DNA from 2 places in the Pseudoclavibacter endophyticus genome. Region 1 is predicted to be linked to the other one. Evidence: riboswitches for the same ligand, from Rfam matches in the RefSeq annotation. Region 1 holds a riboswitch; the other holds the start of a gene.

What was found. A riboswitch is a leader RNA that binds a small molecule or an ion and turns the genes downstream of it on or off. The one in region 1 is predicted to bind thiamine pyrophosphate.
Region 2: it holds a riboswitch for thiamine pyrophosphate, as region 1 does, so the genes downstream of both, F8O04_RS09115 (YkoF family thiamine/hydroxymethylpyrimidine-binding protein) here and F8O04_RS13120 (ECF transporter S component) in region 1, are expected to answer to the same signal.

The regions. Positions count from the first base shown of each region.
Region 1 is NZ_WBJY01000004.1:39,731-44,137, reverse strand. Features, by position in the region: gene F8O04_RS13130 (energy-coupling factor transporter transmembrane component T family protein) at 1-252, opposite strand, end outside; gene F8O04_RS13125 (ABC transporter ATP-binding protein) at 297-1,739, opposite strand; gene F8O04_RS13120 (ECF transporter S component) at 1,817-2,512, opposite strand; TPP riboswitch at 2,561-2,669, opposite strand; gene F8O04_RS13115 (hypothetical protein) at 2,713-3,117, opposite strand; gene glgX (glycogen debranching protein GlgX) at 3,279-4,407, shown strand, end outside.
Region 2 is NZ_WBJY01000001.1:2,035,346-2,039,752, forward strand. Features, by position in the region: gene F8O04_RS09105 (ABC transporter ATP-binding protein) at 1-668, opposite strand, end outside; gene F8O04_RS09110 (ECF transporter S component) at 658-1,446, opposite strand; gene F8O04_RS09115 (YkoF family thiamine/hydroxymethylpyrimidine-binding protein) at 1,443-2,114, opposite strand; TPP riboswitch at 2,180-2,288, opposite strand; gene F8O04_RS09120 (flavin-containing monooxygenase) at 2,407-3,573, opposite strand; gene F8O04_RS09125 (CE1758 family FMN-dependent luciferase-like monooxygenase) at 3,588-4,407, opposite strand, start outside.

The sequences.
Region 1 (4,407 bases):
CGCGACGAGCACGGGCCACGTGCGCAGGAAGAACCGCCGCAGCGTGAGCCCTGCGAAGCAGAACAGCACGAGCTCGAGTGCGAGCGCGATCGTCGCCGAAACCCAGTCGATCGACAGCAGGAGGACGGCCGCGAGGAACAGCGCCGCGCCCAGCTTCGCGACGGGGTTCGCACCGCCGATGCCGGATGCGCGGGGCGGGACGACGTGCGAGCTCGCGTCCGTGTCACCCTGGTCATCCCCGGTCCGGGGCACCGGCGCCGGCGCCGGCTCAGGGGAGCGCGCGTGAGCAGGCCCGGTCACGCGACACTCAGGGCCGCCTGGCCCCCTGCATCCATGATGCGTGCCAGCTCGAGTGTCTCGCTCGCGAGGGCCGCGACGAACCGCGAGTCGTGCGAGACCGCCACGATCGCACACCCGTCGTCGAGCAACGCCGCGCACCGGTCGACCATGTGGCGCCAGGTGCGCCGGTCCTGCCCGAAGGTGGGCTCGTCGAGCACGATGACCCGCGGCCGCGTTGCGAGCACGGTGGCGACGCTCAGCCGACGCTGCTGACCGCCCGACAGCTCGAATGGGCTGGCGTCGGCCAGCTCCACCAACCCGAGGCCGCGCAGCATGTCGTCGACGCGCGCGTCGACATCATCGCGGTCGCGGCGCAGAGCTCGGAGCCCGACGGCGATCTCGTCGCGCACCGTGCGGGCGACGAACTGGTGCTCCGGCTGCTGGAACACGGTTCCGATTCGCGTGATGAGGTGCTTCGACCGCCACGACCGCACGTCGGCACCGAGACCTTCGGCGAGCGCGGGCGTGGCGAGCACCTCGCCGGCGAGGGGTGGGTGAAGCCCGCCGAGCGTCATCGCGAGCGTCGACTTGCCAGAGCCGTTCGGGCCCACGATCGCGAGCAGGTGCCCCGACCTGACCGTCACGTTAAGGTCGCGCTGCAACGGGGCCGCGCCGCGCCAGCCGATCTCGAGATCACGCGCCTCGAGCAGGGCTTCGCCCGGAGACGACGGGGTCTCCGGCGCCTGGCCGTCCGTACCCTGGGCCCGCGATTCCGCGCGGGCCCGAGGCGCGATCTCGACGGGCCGCCCGGGCAGCCACACGCCGGCGGCAACCAGCTCGTCGCCGTGCTCGGCGACCACGCGCTCGAGGGGGCCGTCGTGCACGATGCCGCTTGGTCCGACCACGACGAGCCGGTCGACGTGGGGCGCCCACACGTCGACACGGTGCTCGACGACGACGACCGTGAGCCCGCCGTCGTCGGCGATGCGCCGGACGGAAGCCACGACGTCGCGGGTGCCTGACGGGTCGAGGTTCGCGGTCGGTTCGTCGAGCAGCAGCGCCCCGGGCCGCATCGCGAGCACTCCCGCGAGCGCGAGTCGCTGCTGCTGCCCGCCCGACAGGGCGTTCGTCGGATGCTCGTCCGGCACATCGAGCCCCACGGCGGCTTTCGCCACGGCGACCCGCTGCCAGATCTCGTCTCGGGGGACGGCGAGGTTCTCGCAGCCGAAGGCGATGTCGTCGCCGACGCGGGCGAGCATCACCTGCGAGTCGGGATCTTGCAGCACGAGCCCGCACGCGCCGCGAGCCTCGCGGGCCGGAACATCGTCGATCGTGAGCATGCCGGTCTCGTCGCCGTCCTCGTCGTCGCCGAGCACGCCGGCGATCCCGGCGAGCAGTGTCGACTTGCCGGCACCGGAGGCGCCGACGACAAGTACGCGCTCGCCCGGCTCGATCGTCAGGCTGAGGCCGGCGACCGCCGGTGCATCCCCACCGGCATGCCGCCAGCCCCAATCAACGGCACGGATGCGCGCGCCGGTCAGGAGCGACCCTCACGACCGGAGGCGAAACGCCTGAGCGCCCCCGTCGCGGCGATGGCCCTGAACAGCAGCCAGCTGACGATGCCCGCGAGCAGAGCACCGGACGTGATGACGGAGACCGAGTAGATCGCCATGAACGCGGGACCGGCGCCCACGTACCAGACGATGTTGTCGGTGATCGCGGCGGCCACGCCTGCGCCCGCACCGGCGAGCATGGCGACGGGCAGCGTGAAGCGGCGGTACCGGAAGGCGGCGAATGCCAGCTCCGCGCCGAGACCCTGCACGATACCGCTGACCAGTGTCAGCGCGCCCCACTCGGTGCCGACGAGGGCGCTGACCGACGCGGCGACCACCTCGACGAAGAAGGCCGCGCCCGGCTTGCGGATGATGAGGCCCGCGAGGACGCCGCCGATGAACCACGGCCCGCCGAGAATGCCCTGGAAGCCGGGCAGGATCGCCTCGACGGGTGCGCCGACACCGCGATACAGCTGGCCCCAAAGCCAGAACAGGAGGCCGCACGCGACCGCGAGCACCGCCGCGACGACGATGTCAACGGTGCGCCACCGCCGACGCGGGGCAGCGGCGTGCGCGGTGCCCGCGCCTGGCCGGGGGCCCGGAGATGCGGATGGCGCGGCGGCGGATGCGGTCGCGTCGCCGTGGTTGGACGGATTCGTCGATGAGTCATCGGTGCGCATGGCGTGCTCTTTCTCTGTGAAAGTGCACGGGTCGAGCCTCGCGGCGCGAAGCCCGGAGAAGTGCCTCCCTGCGCCGGCATGACCCGGATCAGGTTCGACGGTCGAAGGCCGCAGCCTTCCTCTCAGCCCGGTACGCCGGACTCCCGTGTTGCCGCAATGCTAGCCGACTCCGCGTCGTCGCGACGGCCCGCCTGACGGTGCTACTTCTTCAGCGCCTTGACGAGCCGCGGCAGCGTGCAGCCTGCGACCAGCGCAAGTGGCAACACCGCGACGAGCAGGGCGATCACATTCGGCTGGAAGCGGGTGCCGAACTCGTCGTTGATGTACGCGCCGATCGGCACGCTCATACCACCGCCGCCCATCCCGGCACCGTTGCCGCCCCGGTGGGACGCGTCGCTGCCCGAGTCGTCGGCACCCTGGCCACTGCCGCCCGAGCCGCCGGACTTGCCGCCGAAGTCGCCCTGACCTTCGCCGCCGCCGAAGCCGAGAGTGGCCATCGCGACCGGAATGACCTCGGCGCTGCCGAGTTGAACCTTGTCGCCGTAGGCCATGGGCACGCCCATGCGCTTGAGATTGTCGAGAAGCTGCTCGTTGATGCCTGCCATGGGCACCATGCTAGGCAGGTGGCGCGAACGGTGCCTGTGCATCTACGGCCCATGCGCGCCCGTTTCGCGTCTTGCGGGCCCGCTGCGCCCCGGCGGCAACCCGTCGGGTAGCTTTAGTGCGTCGGTCGCCCCACCACCGCATCCCAATCACTGGAGGTTTCATGCAGAGCTGGCCCGGATCGGCTTATCCCCTGGGAGCAACGTTCGACGGCACCGGCACCAACTTCGCCCTCTTCAGTGAAGCCGCGACGAAAGTTGAACTCTGCCTCTTCGACACCGAGGGCACCGAGACGCGAGTGAAGCTGCACGAGCAGGACGCGTACGTGTGGCACTGCTACCTGCCGCAGGTGCAGCCAGGGCAGCAGTACGGCTACCGCGTGCACGGCGACTACGACCCTCCGAGCGGTCAGCGCAACAACCCGTCAAAGCTGCTGCTCGACCCGTATTCGAAGGCGATCACCGGAGAACTCGTCTGGGACCACTCGCTGTTCAGCTACGACTTCGGCGCTCCGGACAGCTACAACGACGAAGACTCGGCTCCCCACATGAAGCGGTCGGTCGTCGTCAACCCGTTCTTCGACTGGTCGGGCGACCGCGCCCCGCGCACCCCGTATCAGGACAGCTTTATCTACGAGGCGCATGTCAAGGGCCTCACGGCCCTCCACCCCGACATCCCGGAGGAGCAGCGCGGCACGTACGCCGGCATCGCGCATCCCGCGATCATCGAGCATCTCAAGCGGCTCGGCGTCACCGCCATCGAGCTCATGCCGGTACACCAGTTCGTGCACGACGCCACGCTGCTCGAGAAGGGGCTGCGCAACTACTGGGGCTACAACACCATCGGCTTCCTTGCCCCCCACGACGAGTACAGCTCCTCGGGCTCCCTCGGCCAGCAAGTGCAGGAGTTCAAGGGAATGGTGAAGGCCCTGCACGCCAACGACATCGAGGTCATCCTCGACGTCGTCTACAACCACACCGCGGAGGGCAACCACCTCGGCCCGACGCTGAGCTTCCGCGGCATCGACAACGCCGCGTACTACCGGCTCGAGCCGAACGACCTCCGCTACTACACCGACTACACGGGCACGGGCAATTCGTTCAACATGCGCCACCCGCACTCGCTGCAGCTCATCATGGATTCACTGCGCTACTGGGTCACCGAGATGCACGTCGACGGCTTCCGTTTCGACCTCGCCTCGACGCTCGCGCGCGAGCTGCACGACGTCGACAAGCTCTCGGCGTTCTTCGACCTCGTGCAGCAGGACCCGGTGGTCTCGCAGGTGAAGCTCA
Region 2 (4,407 bases), on a different contig from region 1:
ACCAGCACACAGCTCGCACCCGTCGTGACGCAGGCCGAATCGATGGCGGCGCGGACCGCATCGATGCCCTCGGCGTCGAGCATCGAGGTGGGTTCGTCGAGGAGCAGCACCTCGGGCGTCGCCGCGACCGCGGCCGCGAGCGCGATGCGTTGGAGCTCGCCCCCCGACAACTCCCCCGTACGACGGCCGGCGAGGTGGCGCGCGCCCGCCATCTCGAGCGCCGCGTCAACGGACGGCCCGATGCTCGCCGGGTCGACCGAGAGGTTCTCGAGTGGGAAGGCGACTTCGTCGTCGACGTCGGGCAGGCAGACGCCCGACTCGGGATCCTGCGCGACGACGCCGAGCACGTCGGCGAGCCCGGCGACCGTCACCGCGCCCACGTCGCGCCCCACGAGGCGAACCGACCCACCCGTCTCCGCCGCGATCGCATGCGGGACGGCGCCGTGGAGCATCCGGAGCAGCGTCGATTTGCCCGATCCCGACGGACCGAGCACAAGCATCCGTTCACCCGGTGCGAGTGAGAACGAAACGGGGCCGACGCCGTCGCCCGACGCAAACTCGGCCCATGCACCGCGGGTGTCGATCGCCGCGACGGGCGGCTCGCGCCCCTCGATTGCCACCGCTTCGCGCTGCGTCGGCGCCGAGACGGGCACCGAGCTATCGCCCATCACGCAGGGTCCGGTCCGCCGCATCGTCCGCGCTCGCGGCGGGGCCCACGGGGCGGGGCGGGGCCGCCGAGTCGCCCGATTCCGCCTCCGCGCCGATCGCGGTCTCGGCCTCAGCGACCTCGGCCGCGGCCTCGGCGCGCCTCGAGCTCGCGCTCGCCTGGCCGCCGCGCCGGGCGGTGGTGCGGGGCGTGTGGCCGGCCCGGCCAATGGCGAACTCGTCGAGCACCCCCGTGCGGGCAAGCGCGTCGACGATGACCTTGGCGAGCAGCCCGCCGAGCACGATGCCCGAAACGATCTGCATGCCGAGGCGCAGCAGCAGGATGTCCTGTCCCCACCAGTCGTAGCGCGCCGCGGAGTACCCGAAGACCAGCAACGCGCCGAGGGCTCCCGAGATCGCGAACAGGAGCCACGAGAAGCGCCGGTACCGTGTGACCGCGAACGGAAGCTCGCTGCCGACGCCCTGCAGGAGAGCGGCGAGCAGGAGGGGAGCGCCGACGGGCGATCCGAGGAAGACCACCTCGATGATCGAGGCGATCACCTCGGCGATGACACCGACGAAAGGGCGGCGAATGATCGCCACGGCGATCGGGGCGACGAGCAACCATCCGCCGAAGACGACGTGCTGGGCGAGGTCGCCGGCCGGCCCCATGGCGACCGCGAGCGCGTTCCACGCCTGCACGAGCGCCCAGTACAGGAAGCCGAAGACGGCGCCGAGCATGACCATGAGCACGATATCGCGCAGCTGCAGGCGGGGCGCGCGTCCCGCGAGGCGGGTCATGCCGACGCCTCCGTGTGGCTCGGGCTGTTGAGCGAGATGGTGGCGTGGCAGGTGACGTGCTGCACCGTGCGACCCACCATCGTCCATCCCGCGAAGATCGTGCCGAGCACGGTGCCCAGGTCGCCTTCGAGACGGGTGACGAAGTGCGCCGAGCCGCGGAACGTGCCGTTGTCGCGCGCGAGCTCGATCGCGGCGGAGATGTCTCGCATGTGGTCCGGCTCGACGCCGTCGGCGACCGGTTGATCGGCGAGTGGGTACAGCGCCCACTCCGCCGCGGCATACCGCCCCGTCTCCCGGGGCGCCGGAGCCTCGACGGACCTGGCTCCGGCCCCGCCCGGCGCCTCGCACACGGCCTCGCCGGGGCAGCCGCGCGAGAGGTGCAGGGCGACCGAGGCGTGATGGCCGGATGCGGCGATGGACTCGGCAAGATCGGTCACGGCGCGCAACAGCCTCGCCTCATCGCCGCCCAGATACGTGCTCACGTCGCCGGTCTCGACGACGAGGCCCTGCGTGTCCAGTGCGCCGAGCGCATCGGTGATGGTCTCGATATACGCGTCGGTCATGACGGCCACGGTGATGCGCGCCCCGACGCCGAATCGCAGCGGGTCGGCCTGAAGCTGCTCCGGCGTCGGATCGGCCGCCGCGGCGGTTGTGGCGGTGTCGGTCATGGTTCCTCCCGTGTGTCGGCGGTGCCGGTGCACCCGCTACACGGAAGGACGCCACGAGGGTCGTGGACGCGCCTGAGCTCGCTTCCTTCGCCGGCATGACCCGGATCAGGTTCAACGGTCGGAGTTCGAGTACTCCCTCTCAGCCCAGCTCACCGGGCTCCCGTGCAGTGCCGGACACGTTAGCACGGGCGCGACGCGGTCACAGGCGGCGGCGACGAGCTGACCGATCCCGTGGACGATTGCCCCACGGCCCACTCCTCGGACTCGTGTGCGCGACGCCCACCGAGATCGGTCACGCGGCGGCGGGCGCCGTGATGCGGCCCGCCGCGAGCGCCGCCCGGCGCCCGGCTCGTGTCGCGCCGAGCGTCGACGCGCTCGCACCGTAGCCGACCACGAAGAGGCCGGGCTCGCGCACGACCGTGACATCGTCTTCCCCGACGAGGAGGCCGCCGCCCGGCTCGCGCACGCGGAGCGGGGCGAGATGGCCGAGCGATGGGCGGAAGCCCGTCGCCCAGAGGATCGCGCCGACCTCCTCGTGCGAGCCGTCGGCGAAGTCGACCCCGCCCGAGGTGAGCTGCCGGATCGGCCCGCGCGAGACGAGCACGCCCCGCTCGATGCCCGCGCGGTAACGCGGCAACAGCGCGAGCCCGGTGTTCGAGACGACCGAACCCGACGGCAGGCCGCGATGCGTCTTAACCCGCACGCGCTCCTCGACGCCACGGCCCCACTCCGGATTGAACGACGCGTCGATCCACTGGGGCGGCCGGCGCGTCGACCACACGGTGTCGACGCCGTGCGCTTCGAGCAGGAGCACGAACTGCACGGCCGACGCGCCTCCACCGACCACGAGCACCCGCTCGCCCATGAGCTCGTCGGGCGAGACGAAGTCTCGCGTCGTGAGCTGACGCCCCTCGAATCGTCCTGGGTGCGACGGGACGAACGGGCTGTCCCACGTCCCGGTCGCACTGATGACCACGTCGGTCGAGATGACGATCACGGCGTCCCGCTCCGACCCGAGCGTCACTCCCCCGGCGCCGTCGGCGGTCGACCCCCCGGACACGGCTCCGCCCTCGCCGCGGGACACGCCCCGGACGAGAAAACCGCCGCCCTCACGCCGTTCGACGGCCGTCACGCGCACGGGCCGGCGGACGCGGAGTCCCTCGCGCGCCTCGTAGTCGCCGTAGTAGCGCTTGACGACCTCGCGCGCGGGCTCGGACGGATCGACCTCGCCGACCGGGAAACCCGGCAGATCGTGGATGCCGTGCGCGTCATCGAAGGTGAGCGCGTCCCACCGGTGGCTCCATGCACCGCCCGGTGTCGGGTTGGCGTCGAGGATCTCGAGGTCGACACCGGGTGTGAAACCGCGGCGCCGCAGGTGGTGCGCCGCGGCGAGCCCCGCCTGGCCGGCGCCGATGACGACGGCGCGCCGCACGGGCTCGGCGGATGCGACGGTGGTCATTCTCGCTCGTCCGCTCAGTCCCCGGCGCTCGCAGCGCCCGCCTCCGGGTCGGCGCCCTCAGCGCCCGTCCGCGCAGCTCCCGCCGACTCCGCCTCGCGCGCCGCCCGCACCTCGTCGGTGTCGAGGTAGGGCGAGCCGCCCGTCACGTTGTCGCCGCGGTTGGCCTGCGGCCGCGGCTGGCGGGGAGTCGTGTCGCCGTACTTGGCGCGCACGAGGCGCTCGTGCGTCGGCGCGGGCGCCGACTCGGGGTCGCGCCGCGACTCGAGCTCCTTGCGCACGACCGGCACCACCTCGCCGCCGAGCAGTTCGAGCTGATCGAGCACGATGCCGAGGGGCAGGCCCGCGTGGTCTTGCAGGAACAGCTGGCGCTGGTAGTCGCCGAACGCATCGTGGTAGGTCAGGATCTTGTCGATCACCTCTTGCACGCTGCCGACGGCGAGGGGCGTCTGGCTGCTGAACTGCTCGAGCGACGGCCCGTGGCCGTACACGGGGGCCTCGTCGAAGTAGGGGCGGAACTCCCGGTAGGCGTCCTGCGAGTTGCGCGCGATGTGGGTCTGCCCGCCGAGCCCGACGATCGCCTGTTTCGCGGTGCCGTGACCGTGGTGCTCGAACCGCTGCCGGTAGAACTCGATCAGGCGCAGGGAGTGCTGCGTGGGCCAGAAGATGTGGTTGGCGAAGAACCCGTTGCCGTAGTAGGCGGCCTGCTCGGCGATCTCGGGCGTGCGGATCGACCCGTGCCACACGAACGGCGGCACGTCGTCGAGCGGGCGCGGCGTCGAGGTGAATCCCTGCAGTGGCGAGCGGAACCTCCCCTCCCAGTCGACGACGTCCTCA